Regions from separate parts of the Chryseobacterium sp. MYb328 genome, predicted to be linked through region 2. Evidence: riboswitches for the same ligand, from Rfam matches in the RefSeq annotation. Region 2 holds a riboswitch; the other holds the start of a gene.
What was found. Region 2 has a riboswitch for cobalamin ahead of WH267_RS04745 (TonB-dependent receptor plug domain-containing protein). Riboswitches for the same ligand answer to the same signal wherever they lie in the genome.

Region 1: another riboswitch for cobalamin. It lies ahead of WH267_RS13300 (T9SS type A sorting domain-containing protein); the one in region 2 lies ahead of WH267_RS04745 (TonB-dependent receptor plug domain-containing protein).

What each region holds. Positions count from the first base shown of each region.
Region 1 is NZ_JBBGZQ010000012.1:64,966-73,353, forward strand. It holds gene WH267_RS13290 (aspartyl protease family protein) at 97-912, shown strand; gene WH267_RS13295 (esterase-like activity of phytase family protein) at 1,029-2,294, opposite strand; cobalamin riboswitch at 2,550-2,738, shown strand; gene WH267_RS13300 (T9SS type A sorting domain-containing protein) at 2,810-3,925, shown strand; gene clpP (ATP-dependent Clp endopeptidase proteolytic subunit ClpP) at 4,129-4,815, opposite strand; gene dnaG (DNA primase) at 4,927-6,912, opposite strand; gene WH267_RS13315 (PGAP1-like alpha/beta domain-containing protein) at 7,075-8,388, opposite strand, start outside.
Region 2 is NZ_JBBGZQ010000003.1:153,777-162,164, forward strand. It holds gene WH267_RS04730 (T9SS type A sorting domain-containing protein) at 1-1,380, opposite strand, end outside; gene WH267_RS04735 (cell surface protein) at 1,411-2,628, opposite strand; gene WH267_RS04740 (YncE family protein) at 2,644-3,780, opposite strand; gene WH267_RS04745 (TonB-dependent receptor plug domain-containing protein) at 3,777-5,819, opposite strand; cobalamin riboswitch at 5,933-6,119, opposite strand; gene WH267_RS04750 (cytochrome-c peroxidase) at 6,250-7,269, opposite strand; gene WH267_RS04755 (MbnP family protein) at 7,286-8,152, opposite strand; gene WH267_RS04760 (TonB-dependent receptor plug domain-containing protein) at 8,200-8,388, opposite strand, start outside.

The DNA of each region.
Region 1 (8,388 bases), on a different contig from region 2:
ACTTTTTAAAATCGGTCGCTTTTCGGAAGATAATAATTCAAATTTGTCTGCTATAAAACAGAGACTATTTTGTCTCACATAACAAACAAAAGAATTATGAAAACAAAGAAAGCATTTTTCACCTTATTATTTTTAGGAATAAGCATTTGGGGATTTGGACAAGACACAATAAGGCTAAAACCTTATATTGAAAACATGAAAACTGTAGAGGTAATTATTGAAGGGGAAAAGTATAATTTCCTTTTTGATACCGGGGGAGGTGGGACTCTTATTTCTCCAGAGATCGCAAATCATTTTAATAAAAAAATATATGGAAGTGCTACAGGTTTTAGAATGAGCGGAGAAATTATTAAAGTTCAAAAGTCAGATCATATCTCAATGACTATTGGTTCTCAAAAAATCGACCATCCAACAGTAGGTGTTCTAGATATTATGACTATTCTGCCAAAAGAATTCCCCAAAATAGATGGTGTTATTTCTTTAAAATCATTTACTGATCATATTCTTACGCTCAATCTTGCTAAAAATACTATTATTATCGAGAGTCATTCTTCATCAAAAAAGGCAATACATAGGAAACATCTAGTTTCCAGCAGATTTGCCAATGGTCTGGAAGCTACTGAACTTAATATTTTTTTAAATATTCCAAAAGCCAATCAGTCATACTGGTTTCTTCTTGATTCCGGAAACAGCGGGCCTTTACTTTTATCTACAGAAACTGCTGCAACTTGGAAACTATCAAAAGACAAGGATCAAATGAATTCTGAGACTCCATTTATTATTGGAAAAAAATCATTTACCTCAAAGTCATTTACAAGAGATATTATTTATGATGGCGTGCTCAATTTTGAGGCCATGTGCAGCTATATTTTTACAATTGATTTTAAAAATAACAGAGTTTGGATTGAATAGGCTGAACAAACACCACCTTTCTTCCAAATATCTTTTATTTTCTAAACTAATTATCAAGGTCAATAATAATAAAAAGCGGCGGAATAAATCCGCCGCTTTCCGTTAAAAAAATCTAATTATTGAATATCGACTATATACATAGTTCCTTTGTCTACCTTCCCTGTTTTAGGAAGTATTTTTGCTTTAGGATTTCCGTTTCCATCATCTACTACCCCAAAGTCATCATCATTGAAAACAGCCAGTTTATTGTTTCCTAAATAAACAATTCCCTCAAATTTATCGTGCTCATATCCTAGTTTAGCAACCAGGTCTACCGCTAGTTTTTTAGAAACAGGTTTAATTCCTGCGTTGGCAAGTTCATCCCAGGTACACTGTTCCAACGCTTTTCCGTTTACTTTCATTCCGTCTACAGCTGCAAGGTCAGTTCCGGTAACATCCGTTGCATCACTTAAGTTGATTCTGTATACCTTTTTAATTCCGCCCTGTGTCCCGAAATTACCATCTCTTTCAATCACTAGGAATTCATTATTCCCTAATGCCGTAATGTCACAAACAGAATCCGAAGCTCCACCATCCTGCTTATACAGATATTGTTTCGTTTTTCCAGTACTGATATCGAAAGTTACGATTCTCGTTAAGGTTGTGTTCGTTGCCAAAGCTTTTGAAGGCACCAACATCATGGACTGTATTGTCCCCACCAATGTTTTCCCGTCCGGAGTTATACAAAGACCTTCCATTCCTCTGTTGGCTCTTCTTTTAGCTAAAACGGCAGGTAATTTTCTACTTCCTGTATTTACCCCAATCGGGCTTATTCTTTCCAGCTCTACTCCATCAGCACTATAATGAACAATGTGCGGTCCGTATTCATCAGAAACCCAGAATGTACCATCTGATGCAGCTACAATACTTTCACTGTCTAAGCCATATTTATCCGTTCCCAGAACATTTCCTGATGCATCATAAGCTACTTCACCTGTACTTCCCATTCCTACTGGGTTTGGAAGTCCTGTAATAGGCTGTCCGGATGGATTTTTAAGTTTAATATATTTGATTACTTCTACATTCCCTTCAGCATTAATTTTAAAATGCATAATGGTTGGAGTAAAATTGGGAGTTAAAAATTTTTTACCATTCTGATAATCTGTATTCGGACCACGGTCTGTAATCACATAAAACTCCCCTTTTCTTGTAGGGTGAGCAGCAGCTCCTGAGCCAAATCCACCATTAATCACAGCTACTCCGTTTATTGTTGCCAAAGTAGAAAATGGAAATTCCTGCGGAAGTTTAGAATAATTAACATCCTGGTTATTTACATTATTTTCATCATCTTTACATGACCATAATACAGTCATCATCAAAGCAGATAATAGTAATTTTTTCATATTAACTTTTATGGCGCGAAAGTATAACTTGATTATAAACTGATCTTGAATGCAATGATAATTGTATTTTAACAATAGAACCTAAAGATGAATTCAGTATAAACAACAAAAATTCAGATTTAACTTAAAAATCCGAACACATAAACCCAATCCATTACCAATCAATAAATTCAAATTCAGAAAATACAATTAACCTTTAATAAAAGGTTAAAACAGGTATGTAATTCACAAAATAGGCATCAAAAATTTATATGATATATTTGCGGTCTTTAAGGTTGAACACTGTTCATAATAGGGAATTAAGTGAGAATATTATTCAAATCTTGAGCTGTACCCGCAACTGTAAGCTGTTTACCTGTAGCTGTATGATACCACTGGACCAAAATCCGGGAAGGTTAGCTATAGGATGCGAGCCAGGAGACCTGCCTTGAATAAACTTTTAATTTTAGAATCAGACTATACCAGTCTCTTCCTATTAATAAGTTTCGGGAATAAAACTTTAATTTAATTATATTATGAGAAAAATCTATTTTTTTTTCTTACTGCTTTGTACGCAGTTTTTCTTCGCTCAATTCACAGAAAATGACATTAAGTTTTGGGTGGGAACCGGTTCTAAAAAGGCCTATTTCATTGCTGATTTTAATGACAACAACACGCCTAATTCTTATGTTTGGGGCTATCGTTTTGATGATGATAATTTAATGGCGGAAGATATGGTTAATGCTATTGTAGAAGCAGAGCCTAAAATAGAGGCTGACATTCCTTCAGGGTTCCTGTACAGCTTCACATACAATCATCATACTCCAAGTACAGATGACTACTGGATTACCTGGTCGGGACCTAATGCAGGGAATATGTCCAATCAAAATAATGGTGTAGGCTATACTGCTTTAACAGACGGACTATGGTTTGGAATAACCTATGGAATGGATGAAATTGATACCCCACCATCAACTCCAGTACCCGCTTACAGTTCCCAATGGTATACTTCATCACAAATTACCCATTGGATTGGAACAGGAACCAATAAAAGTCTTGTAGTGGTAGATTTTGGAACTAATAATTCTAATGATCAAGCCAATTCATTTGTTTTTGGAATTCAGTATAATGGCAGTATAACAGCGGAACAGGCTCTGCAGCTTATCCAGTCACAAGCTTCCTATTTCAATTTCACTTCCAGCAATAACCAAATTTCCAATCTATCACTCAATACCTTCACAGGAAATAACTCCGGAACAGAAAACTGGAAATTATACACCGGAGAAGACCTTTCTAGCTGGCAGAAAAAAACTGATCTCAGCCAGATACAATTGAGTAACAATATATGGTTAGGATTAAGTTTCGGACAAAGAAGACCTTTCACACCAACTGAGGCACATAACGCTACATTATCGGTGGCTTCAGCAAACAAGAAAGCATTATTCAATATTTATCCAAATCCAACAAGTGATTTTATTCAGATTGAAACTCCTGAAAATATCAAAGAAGTCAATATTTATTCTTCTTTAGGACAGAAAGTGATGACTACTCAGACATCTAAGATTAATGTTACATCTTTAAATACCGGTGTATACTGGGTTGAGGTTAAAACTAAGAGTGGTTCTACTGTACATAAGATTGTGAAGAAGTAAAGAGGGAGATGGTAAACCACCCCGTCAAAAATTCTTTGAATTTTCGACACCCCTCCATCGGAGGAGAATATCACGTCTTCAATTTTGATATTTCTTCGTTATAGCAATCCGCTATGAAACGTACAATAAAAATTCGTGTATTCGCCGCAAACAAAAAAACGCATCCAAGTTGGATGCGTTTTTCATTATGATTATACAATCAATTATTTTTTCTCTGTAGATCTTTGAAGAACCTCATCTACCATACCGTAGCTTTTAGCTTCTTCGGAAGTCATCCAGTAATCTCTGTCGGAAGATTTCTCTACCCACTCGTAAGTCTGTCCTGAATGATGAGCAATAATGTCATAAAGCTCCTGCTTCAATTTCAACATCTCTCTTAAGTTGATCTCCATATCGGAAGCTACTCCCTGAGCACCTCCTGAAGGCTGGTGAATCATTACTCTTGAATGTTTAAGCGCAGAACGCTTTCCTTTTTCTCCTGCAACCAATAATACGGCTCCCATAGAAGCAGCCATTCCTGTACAGATTGTCGCTACATCCGGCTTAATGATCTGCATGGTGTCATAAATACCTAAACCGGCATATACACTTCCACCAGGAGAATTGATATAGATCTGAATATCTTTAGACGGATCTGCACTTTCCAGGAATAAAAGCTGAGCAGTAACGATATTCGCTACCTGATCGTCAATTCCAGTTCCCAGGAAGATAATTCTATCCATCATCAGACGGGAAAAAACGTCCATCTGAGCAACGTTTAATCTTCTTTCTTCCATGATGTACGGAGTTAAATTCGTTGGGCCATACATTCCCATATACTGATCGGTAGCCAGACCGTTGTTTCCTAAATGTTTTACAGAGAAATCTCTGAATTCCTTTTTAATGTCCATATTGATATTATGTATTATTTTAAAATATTTCCGAAGTTTAAATTACAATATTTATTCCTAAAATTTTATAGGACTTTTTGTCATAGAATCCGGAATCCTTTTGTCTTTAAACTATCTTTTCCGATCTACATAGATTCCCTTGATCGGGGAATACTCAATGATATTACTCAATCGGATGGAAGCCTGCTTCAGTAAAGTAATTTTTTTGATCAGCTCAAAGTACTTTACTTCATCAGCCCCACTGTATTGATCCAGCTCGCCCGCCGTTTCCTTAATCAGATAATCAATATATCTGTATTTATGTAGCAAAACATCACCCTGGATCTGATCTGCAACATTATCTCCGTAATTGGGTGGATAAATATTTCTGGACGCCCAATTTTCAAGCTCATCCAAAGGAATCAGCGCATCCACAACCTTTGTCGTAATTTCTTCATCCATAAAAGATACAAAAAAGTTTCCACTTCTCAATTCATCTTTCTGAATTCCTTCTTTGACCTGATTGATAATAATCTCATTTCCTTTAACTAAAAATGTATATTGTTCCTCTTCAAAGTGATGAATAATTTCTTCAATAACTGTTATCTGATATTCTTCATTATTTTCATTTTTCCTTTTAAGAACAATATCTCCAAATGCTAACATATGCTCAACAAGTTTGTTCTCCATAAACAATACTTCAAACAAAAAAGGGTCTTCTTTTTCTTTATCCGGAGGAACAATCTCCAGCTTTGGAGCCGCTTTTTCCTTATGCTGCTGCTGGACATGATGGGTCTGATTCTGGGTAATCTGCTTCTGAACATCCAGCTCATTGAAAAGACTCTGTTCAGAAAGTCCGAATTTATTGGAAACCTCCTTCAGATACACTTCCCTCTTCAGTGCGTTCTGTACAAAGGAAACTGATTTTACGATATCACGAATTGCTTCCGCCTTTTTGATAGGATCATTTCCAACATCCCGCAACAGAATTTCCGCCTTAAAATCGATGAAATCCATCGCTTCATTTTCAATGTATTTTTCTACATATTCCTGCGGATGTTTTCTGGCGAAGGAATCCGGGTCATCACCATCAGGGAACAGCAAAACACGGATGTTCATCCCTTCTGTCAGCAACATGTCAATGCTTCTGAAGCTGGCTTTAATCCCTGCATTATCTCCATCAAAAAGAATCGTTACGTTTTCCGTAAGTCTCTTAATCAACTTAATCTGCTCAGTGGTAAGGGAAGTTCCGGAACTTGCTACAACGTTTTCAATTCCGGACATATGAAGTGAAATCACATCCATATATCCTTCCACCAAAAGACAGCCATTCTTTCTTGAAATGGCCTGCTTACTTTGGTTTAACCCGTAAAGAACATTGGATTTATGATAGATCTCCGTTTCCGGCGAGTTGAGATACTTTGCTGTTTTTACATTATTCTTAAGGATTCTCGCTCCAAAGCCCAAAACCCTTCCTGAGAAACTATGGATCGGGAAAATTACCCTTTCACGGAATCTGTCAACACCTGCCGGAGTATTTTCAGGAAAAATAGAAAGCCCTGATTTTTCAAGAATCTCTTTAGTATAGCCTTTCTCTAAAGCATAAGCGGTAAATGCATTCTTTTGTTCTGGAGAATATCCAAGTTGGAACTTATTAATAATATCATCTTTAAGTTCTCTTTCTTTAAAGTAGGATAATCCTATACTTCTCCCCTCTTTGTTATCCCAAAGGATTTCCTGAAAATAAGTATTAGCTACTTCATGAATTTTAAACAACAGATCTTTTTCTGTCTGTGCATGTTTTGCTTCTTCAGAAATTTCACGCAGATCTTCTTCGATTTCAATTCCGTATTTTTTTGCGGCATGACGGAGAGCTTCAGGATAAGTGAAGTTTTCAATTTCCATTAAAAAGGATATCGCGGTTCCTCCTTTTCCAGTAGAGAAATCCTTCCAGATCTGCTTACTTGGCGAAACAACAAAACTGGGAGACTTTTCTTCATGAAAAGGACTGAGGCCTTTAAAGTTAGACCCCGCTCTTTTCAACTGCACATATTCACCTACAATCTCTTCCACCCTGATTGTGGAGAATATTTTATCTATGGTCTGCTTAGAAATCATGATGTAAAAATATGACATTTCTCTTCCTCTAACAAAAAAAGAAAGCCTTACAAAAGTTTTCTATAGAGTAATTTATTACCCTAAAATCCTCTAACCCCTTGCTACACATACTTCAATAAAAAAGCCGGGAAACTCCCGGCTTAAAAGTATTTATAAACAAAATTATTTTTTTATGAATTTCAGACTCTCTTTTGTAGTACCATATTCTATATTAACAATATAGATACCCTTTTCCAAACCATTAGTATATTTACCAAAGTCTAAGCTATTTTCACCATTTACTTTTACAGTATATTGATTCAACAATTTAGAGGAGTAGTTATAAATTTTAACATTTACCTCTCCTGTAAGCACACCACTACTTATTAGTTTTGTATTATCACCAATAGGATTATCACCAATGGTAAATTGAGTTCTATTTTGAATATTTGCGGCTTTAGATTGAGTAACATTTCCGTTATTTGAAACAACAAAACCATTTATAATATTTCTTTTGATTCCATTCCCAAGATTAGCGGTTAGCTTTATAGAATAGATCCCATTCTGTTCACGATTTACATCTGCTACAAATTTATTGTTACGAAGCTCAAATTTCAAGTTCACTGGCTTTTCTTCAGATGTCATATTCATTCCTTTTAAATCCGATATCCAATAGGCTTCATTTTTAATTGAAACTTTTTGAAGTTCTTCAGAACTAAGGTTAGGAAAAGATATTTCCAGATAAGTTTTCTCATTATCTTTTTTAATTTTATACTCCATCGGACTGTCAATTCCATCTTCAACCACAGCTATAAATTTAGAATTACTGTTTAGTTTAAGCTCTTTATTTCTTAAATTGAAGCCGAATGACAGTAAATGGCTTTCAAAACCTCCACTCTTATCTAGGGTCCTATTACTTTTTACTTGGCTCAACATTTTTCCAGTAGCAGAATCTATAATATCTACAGAAGCATTTGCATCTTTGGTAATAATTTCAAAACGAACATTATTGACATTTTTTCCAAACTGTAAATTTTCCAGATCGTTATTTGAAATCAATTGATAGTTACTTACCACTTTAAATTCAGCCCTTTCCGGTTGTGATATTCTATTTGCCACACCATTATTGATAACTTGTCCATCCAAAACAGGTTTTATAGCATTATTCCAAACATAGACTCCTTCCATTATATCTATATGATTAATATATCCTCTAGGGTCAGTGTCAGTCATTAATTGCTTAGAACCCGGTCTTGTTGAGCTATAAAATGGGGTAACCCCGTCATTTTTCCCTCCTCCTAAAGCAAGAATTGCATTTCCTGCCGGAATAATTACGGGAGAAAGCAATCCTGTTACTCTGGTATATCCCCAAGCCCCCAGACTATAATATTTCTTAGGTTGGTTAAGTGAATGGTTATCCATGTAAGGTCTGAAATAAGTATCACAGTAAGAGGTAGTGGACAGTTGTGAACCTTGTCCCAATTGCAAAGCCTGCGT
Region 2 (8,388 bases):
AGAATATTTTGTAGTGGGAATATTATAATACTGTACTGTAAGGGTTGTAGGATCAATATTAGCTAATTTCTGATTCTGAATTGCCCAGATACTTCCGTCTTTCGCCTGAACCACTGAAATAAAAGCTCCGGCAATCGTATTCACAACAGTATCTGTAGCTGGATCAATTACTAAAATTCCTGCAGTCTGTTTTACTGCAAAAACGTATTTTGAAGTACGAATCATATTTCCGATCTGTCCGGCATACTGACTTCCGCCACCAGTTGTTGCAATCATATTACCAACCTGTAGGTTTGCAATATCAAACAAGAAAATACCATTAGACGCTCCAATATATCCTTTGGTCTCATTTACACCTAAGAATGATCTTCCGTCTCCACCTCCAATATTGTTAAATATTGCAATTTTCTGCATCGTCTGTGCATTGGCAATTACCAATCTGCCTCCTGGTGTATACTGGGTATCTCCTCCATCAGCTGCCTGCTTGGATACAAAATAAAATTTATCTCCGTAGATGGTTCCATATTGAGTAGTGGCTCCGAAAGCATTGTTATTGTTTGCATTGCTGTAAACACGGTAATTGATTGATCCGTTATTATCTATAAAGTTTACGGAACCATTAGTGTGCCCGAACCATTCTTCATTCACCATAAAGAATCCGTTGGTAAAGTTGGTAGAACTTACATAAGGGGAAACCGCTGTAAGAGTAGAAGATATTGCGGGTGTTTGAAAATCCGGGCTGTAATTCCAAACATCCCACGATCCATTTTCTAAAGCACGGGAGGAAGCTCCCACACCAGAAAACCCGAAGTCAGCATCAGCTGGATTTTTCACCCAATAAGACCAAAATCCATTATACCAACCTGACTTCCAATGATCGTTGATATCTTTTGCCAAATAATCATCAAAATCATACGCTGCTGTATTTACAATACCATCAATAGGATACAGAGGGTAAGTCGCATTACCGCTTTTAATCAATGCGTTAGAATCCTGTCCATTCAAATCAAATCCCAATCCTCCTATTGCAGTTCCGAACTGAGTCCCCTGATAAAGCAATGTAAAGAATCTTTTGTCTGTCTTTGCAATGGCTTTAAGCATATCTTCACCTGTCGCATTACCATCCCATCTGAATCCCCATACCAAAGCATCCGGGTTTTTACTGTCATTCCACTGTACTACGAATGCAGCCTGGTTAGAACCTGTTCCCACCCAATACTGAATATCAGAAAAACTGATGTTCGTTGCAGCATTCTTATTGATGGTATTCGAAAGGTTATTCCCCGAAATATCATTTCGCGGTACACCCTGTACTTTTATCTGAGCATTCGTGAAAAATGCAAACAGAAAAAATAGGGTAAAAAGGTAAAACTTTTTCATTTTTATTGATTTAAATATATTTTATGTTCGTTATTTTTTTAAATGCAAATCGTAGGCTCCTGCCACTTCTGTAGAAACTTCTCCCAGCCAACCAGCTTCCTGGTTTATTCCTGTATATACTTTTACGAAATCAATTCCCGGCAGTTTTACGTATTTTCCGTTTCTGTCAACGGCCCATGAAATATCAATATTGGAAGCCTCATCATTATTGGGGGCATTATCTGCATATCCGAATTCGTAGGATTTTCCTACCCAATAGTTCCCGGCTCCGCTTTGGTCGTAAAAATTATCTTTAAGTCTTGTTCCTGTAAACCCGTAAGAGGCATCTGAAAACCATAAAGGATAATAACTTTGTGAGTGGAAAGTATTTCTTGTTTTAAATCCCGTGTTCCCCTGGTTATCCTGCCATTTAATATATTCTATATCGGTTTGCCAAGGATCATTTCCAGGAACAGGTGTCTTATTTTCATTGGGTTTGAAATAGGTAATGCTGTAATTTTTGGTGGTTGTATTTTTAAAATATTCACTTCCGGCAATTTCATACCATTCATCATCATCAGGCTTTCCGTTTTTATTTTTATCATAAGCTACCATAATAATTCCCGGCTCACAGCTTCCTGAGCGGGGATCATTGGCAGAGTTTCCGAAAAATGCATTTCCTAAGACCTTAAAATCTCTTCCTTCCATATTGGGAATGGTATGGTCAAAACCAAATACGACATATCCTCCAAAACCTCCAAGACTTACCATAGAGGAATTAGATCCTACCAGATAGTTATTGGCTTTTTTGATCATATCTGCGGTTGTATTTCCCTGATCGAATTCAGGAATTTCATTCATAAACTGTCCTACAGCCGGACGAAAGTCAAATACTTTAGAAATATACTTACTTAGCGTTCCTGCTTCCTTAGTCACTTTGATTTTAGAATGAAATACTTTATCAGTTCCTACTTTTAATGTTAAAGGATAAATAGCGGTCTTGGTGCTGATAAATTCCAGTTCTGAATTCTGGGAAATGATGGAATCATTAATGCTCCAGGTGATGTTTCCCGAAATATTCGTAGGAATACTCAATACTCTGAAGCGTTCAATGGTATAAGCAGTATCTAATCCTTTAAACATTGGAGGTATTACTTCGGGATCGATAGGTGCTGCAACCTCATCATCATGTTGACAAGAAGCAATTATTCCTACAAACAGAAGGGATAAAAACCCGGCTGTTAAATAATTAATAGTTTTTTTATTCATGTTTCTCAGTTTCATTTAATTATATAAAAAGGCAAAATGGGCAGGGATATTTCCGCCTTCAGTCTTCCATTTAAAATGTCCGTTTTTATCAAAACAGTATACAAATCCCATGGACACATAGTTTCTGGCATCTGTCATATAAATATCTTCGGTAATTGGGTTTACTGCTATTCCGTAAGGCGTTTTAATGATTGTTTCATACTCCTTATCAATTATTCTGTTGGAAATAACCTGTTCGGTCTTTACGTCTATGATTCCAAATGTTTTTACATACGCGTGAGTATTGTAATTGAATTCATTTCCGTAGTAATACAGTTTATCATTTACGATGGTCATTTCACTGACAGCAATATGAAAGTCTTTCTTTATCACTCCTGTTGCTGCATCCACTAGATATAAATTGGAAGGAACGTTGTAATAATCTCCTCTTGAACTTACATACAGATCTCCGTAATTGTCTTTTTTAAGACGGTGAAGGTTGATGGCTACATCAATTTTTTTCTTTTCTGTAAAAGTGTTCAGATCAATTACTGAAACAGTTCTGTCATAATTTGGAACCATATATCCTCCGGAATTGGCAACAAATAATTGATTACCCACAATTTCCATTTCTTCAGGCTGATATCCTACTGTTGCTGTACGTTGAATAGTCAGCGATACCGTATCTATTTCTGCTACTTTTCCTTTGGGAGCTAACGGATTAATATCCACAGGTCCTGCATAACTGCTGGCATACGCTTTTCCATCTTTAAAGGTCATGTATCTGCAATTCTGTAGATAAATAGACTTGATATGTTTGGCGGTTTTAGCATCCAGCACTTCGATGGTATTGGAAACATTGACTACAATGTAAAGCTTACTGCCATAGATTTTAATATCATTTCCTACATCACCCAGTTCTTTTAAAACATTTGGATTGGTCTCGGAATAGATATTTCTGAAATATGTCCCTTTCGTGTAATCAAAAAAATCAAGGGTGCATTTATTGCTTCCCATATTTCCTTCATTCAGTACATAGAATCCTTTTATTCCTGTATTCTCTACAGGATTAAGTCCTTCCACTACTTCCATGGGAATAATGACATCATCGGTACGACAGGAGACAAGCGCAATTAATGTCAAAAACAGAAAACAAATATTTAACTTTTTCATAAATTAAAGTTTAAAGTGAGCCTGAAGTTTCTTCCCGGCATAGGATAATTGAGTACCACATCATAGTACTGGTTAAAAACATTATTCATTTCCAGATTGATTTTAAAAGGATGTCCAGCCAGGCTCAGTTTTCTCTGAATAGAAAGATCGTGGGTATACCAGGGCTGAATAAAATTATACTGAATATTATCCAGCTGCCCGTCATATCTTTTCCCTACATAAATTGTACTGTAGTTGAAGCTCCAGTCTTTATAATCAGCCATTAAGGTAAAGGATCCGCTATGCCATGGCGTATAAGGAATTTGTTCTCCATAATAGGTTTCTTTCTCTCCGCCATTGTTTGTTTTGTCCTGAGCTCTCTGATAGGTATACGATAATAATGGTTTAATTTTCACATTCCCTAACATCATTTCAGCCTGTACGTTTACATCTACTCCAATGATTTCAACCTTCCCAAGGTTCACCATCATCCAACGAAACATATTAGTGGTTGGCACTGCTACAATTTTATCTTTTACTTTGTTATAATAGCCATCTACTTTTACATAAAGACCTTTAAATAGGGAATGATCATACCTTTTCTGATAGGTAAATCCTACGTCATACTGATGGGTAAACTCAGGTTGCAGATAGGTATTTCCAACACTCGTATAATACAGGTCATTAAAGGTTGGCAATCTGAAGATATTTTTATAGAAAGCTCTGAGGGTAAGCTCTGGCATTGCTTCCGGCTGATAACTCATAAAGAAAGCAGGTGTCCATTCTCTCCTGTCATCAGGGCGCTTATTCATTTTTACTTCCTCAAAAGTAAATGTTCCTAAAAGACTTCCTAAAAACTTAAACCTGTTCCACTGGTAGGTAGAAGCTAAAGCAACAAGTGTAGTATAGCGGGTAGGATATGAAAATTTATACAAATTAGCATCCATATTATTATACTGAAAATCTCCATTCAGACTGACATCCCAATTAGGAGTGATAGAGTATACATTGGAAGAGGAAAGATAAACCTCCCGTTGAATATAAGTATTGATGGCGGGCATCGCAGACTGAGACAATACCGTATCGTTAAAATAAGTGTAATCGTAAGCAAACTTTGCCTTCAGCTGAGTTTCAAGCTTAGGAAACAGCTTTTTCCTGAAATTGGCCTGAACAAAATAATTTTCATCAAGCATTCTTGCTCCTCTTGCCTTAAAACGGTTCTTCACAATAGGTGCCGGAATACCACGGTTTGAAATATAACCATACCCTCGTATATTCCAGCTTCCGTTATTTAAAGTTCCATTAAGAGCAGCTTCAAAGCGTTTTGCTTTAATGTCGGAGTCATATCTTTTGGAAATAGTATCAGAAGCAGTAGCCCCATTAGGATATTTCCTGCTATAGTGGAACTTATAAAGCCCATCACTTTGGAGAAATTCTGCACTGACGCTTGCTGAAATTCTTTTTGAAATCTTTTGCTCTAAGCGAAAAGAAGGATTAAATAAATCAATAGAAGCACTTTTTGCTCTGATCAGAAGATTGGTTTTCCTGTTTCCTGTGAATACCGGTGTTTTGGGTTGTAAATAAATAGATCCTGACGATCCGAAGTCTTTTGCCGGTTGAAAAATTTCACTTTTCTGACCATTGTACAACGAGATCTCTTCCAGATCATCCAGAGAATATCTTCCCAAATCGACCACTCCGTTCTGAGCATTCCCAAGCTGGATTCCATCATAGAAAACACCTACATTCTGGCTTCCCATACTTCGGATATTGACCGTCTTCAAACCACCCATTCCACCGTAATCTTTAATCTGAACTCCGGAGAAATACCTTAATGCATCCGCAACAGAATGACTATTAAGCCTTTCAAGCTCTTCACCCTGTAAGACCTGTGCAGGCAAGATTTCTTTAAAGTTTTTTTTGTAAATATTGACAGTCTTTATGACTTCTCCTTTGATACTGTCTTTTTTTCTGGTTTGAGAAAATAGAATTTGAGAGGTTAACACGAATACCGTGAAAACAATTGTATGGAATTGAAATGTAGTTAGTTTTGCTATCATTAGCTCATTCATGGATCATGATGACGCTAATGGATATAAGAAAAGCAACGACAAAGCACAGCTGTTACTGCACAGAATCATTGTTGTCCTAAGCTTTATTCCACGAAAGCGTCAAACGTTTATTATTTCTGGCAGGTCTTCTGACTTACTCCGTTTTTGAAATCCTTCCCATTCCTAAAAACAGTGGATCTATTCTTCAAAAACTTTGGTGCGGAGCTTACAGCAGCGGGTCTGTTCCAGATTTTCACCGGATTCCCTTTTAAGAGCTTATTATGGCTCACCAAATTCCGGCAAAGATATAAAATTCTCACCAGATACGATGGCATGCAGAATAAAATGATTATCAATTAGTAAACATGAAAAATCCCGCTAGATTGTAACGGGATTTAAGCAATCAATTTTTGTTGAGTTTTTCTGTTTTTACCCGTGATTATTTTTTTACAAATTCACGATCACTAAGCGTTTTCATAAACAGGATAAGATTTGTCTTTTCCTGCTCCGAGAGAGGAATTCTGTTTCCATTATTTTTAAAAACAGGATCAAGGTTATCTGCAGATAAAACACCTTTGTCAAAATAATCAAGGACTGCCCTTAATGTTGGGAACTGTCCATAACTTCCATAAGGTGCTGTATATTCTACATTTCTTAAAGAAGGAACCCGAAAACTCATATAATCTGCCGGAATACCCGTAACCCTTCCACGGCCGGCTTCATTGGTATCCGGATTTACAGGAAACCCAATATTCCTGAAACTCTGATCAGTAAACAACTCTGTATTATGACAACCCGCACATTTCTGTTGAAAAGTCTGATATCCCAAGGCTTCATTTTCTGTAAAACTTTCTCCTTCTTTCCGTTTTACCTTATCATACTTGCTATTGGCAGAAATCAGAGTGTACTCATACTGTGCAATACTCTTATAAATCCTTTCAGCAGTAATGGCTTCATCTCCAAATGCTTTTCTGAATAAATCTTTATACATCATATCATCCCTTATTTTCCCTATCACTTCCAGAATAGAAGACCCCATTTCTTCATGAGTAATAATAGGAACCAACGGCTGTTTTTCCAATTCAAGGATATTGCCATCCCAATTATAAAACTTCATAAAGAGCATATTCTGAATAGCGGGAACATTTCGCAACCCTACTCTATTCTGAATTCCTATTCCCTGTGCATTATGATCTGCAAAAGAATTTCCCTGAATATGACAGCTGGAACAGGAAATAGTATTATCTGCACTTAACCTTTTCTCATTAAATAATTTCTCCCCTAATTCTACTCCATATTTTGTAGGTTTATTAGAGTTCACCGAATTGTTTAGTTCCGGAAACCCAGACGGAATATTGAGCAAGACCTGTGGATTATCGTCAGAAATAGGTTCGTAACGATCATTATTACAAGATATTAACAGAATGAAAATGGCTAAAAAACTTAATCCTTTTTTCATTGCAGCAGAGAAGAGTCTAGTTTTCAACACCACTCACTGAAAACATTCCGGAAATATCACTTGAACCATTTCCACCAAGGTTATCAACAAATTTTACCATTTGGTTAGCAGTATGAATATTCGGAGTAGCATTACCATCTGATCCTGTTCCCGTAACCAATACAATCGTATTAATTTTCCCCGTTAACAGTTTATCAAAATCTGCTTTAATAATAATTTTAGGCGCTTTGTTATCTACAATGGCATGTTGAGAAAGATCTAAAGTCACATCTCTATATGCATCTACTCCCTGGGTAAAATTACCTTCTGATCCTTTTATAGTACTTCCTGTGTGGATAGACATCTGTTTGTTATCTACTCCATAAAAACCTTCGATTTTTGTAAAACGATACCCTGCTCCCCATTCCCACATCATTTGGGTATCGTTAGAACCTACAGTGGCATAGAACTTTGGAAATCTCACCTGATCCAAAACATTCAGGTCTTTTTTTACTCCTAATCCGAATTTGATCTTTTTATACTCTCCGGCAGGGATATTACTCAGCAAATAACGAAGCGTTTCCGGTTTTGATTGGTCAATCACGGTAGCGCCCTGATCCAGATCATTGACTTTATAAGGAACTTCATTACCATCTGCTTTTACCAGACGAATATTACTGATCACATATTTCAATTCTGAAAAATGATGAACTTGTCCTTCTGCTGAAGTATTGATAGTGGCTGTACTTGAAGTGGCACCTCCGAGAACAATCGTTTCATTTCTAAACGTATTCTTGAATTCAAGGGTAACATTATTGGCAACAGGATTATCATCACTGTTTTGGCAAGAAATTACACCTAATGAAAAAGCGGATAATAGTAGATATTGTTTTAAGTTTTGCATTTTAAAAATTTTAGTTGTTGTTGTTTTAATTAAAGTTTTTGTCATCTTTAAAAGTTGAATTTTAAAGACGTATAAATATTACGCCCCATTCTTGGGATGTTTCCCCAGTCTGCATAGGTGCTGTAATATTTGTTTAACAGGTTTTCGGCTCCTACCTGAAAAACGGTTCTAAGTTTTTTGATTCTGAAAGTATAATCCATGGAAAAGTTCCATATGGTATATGCCGGCGTCTGATC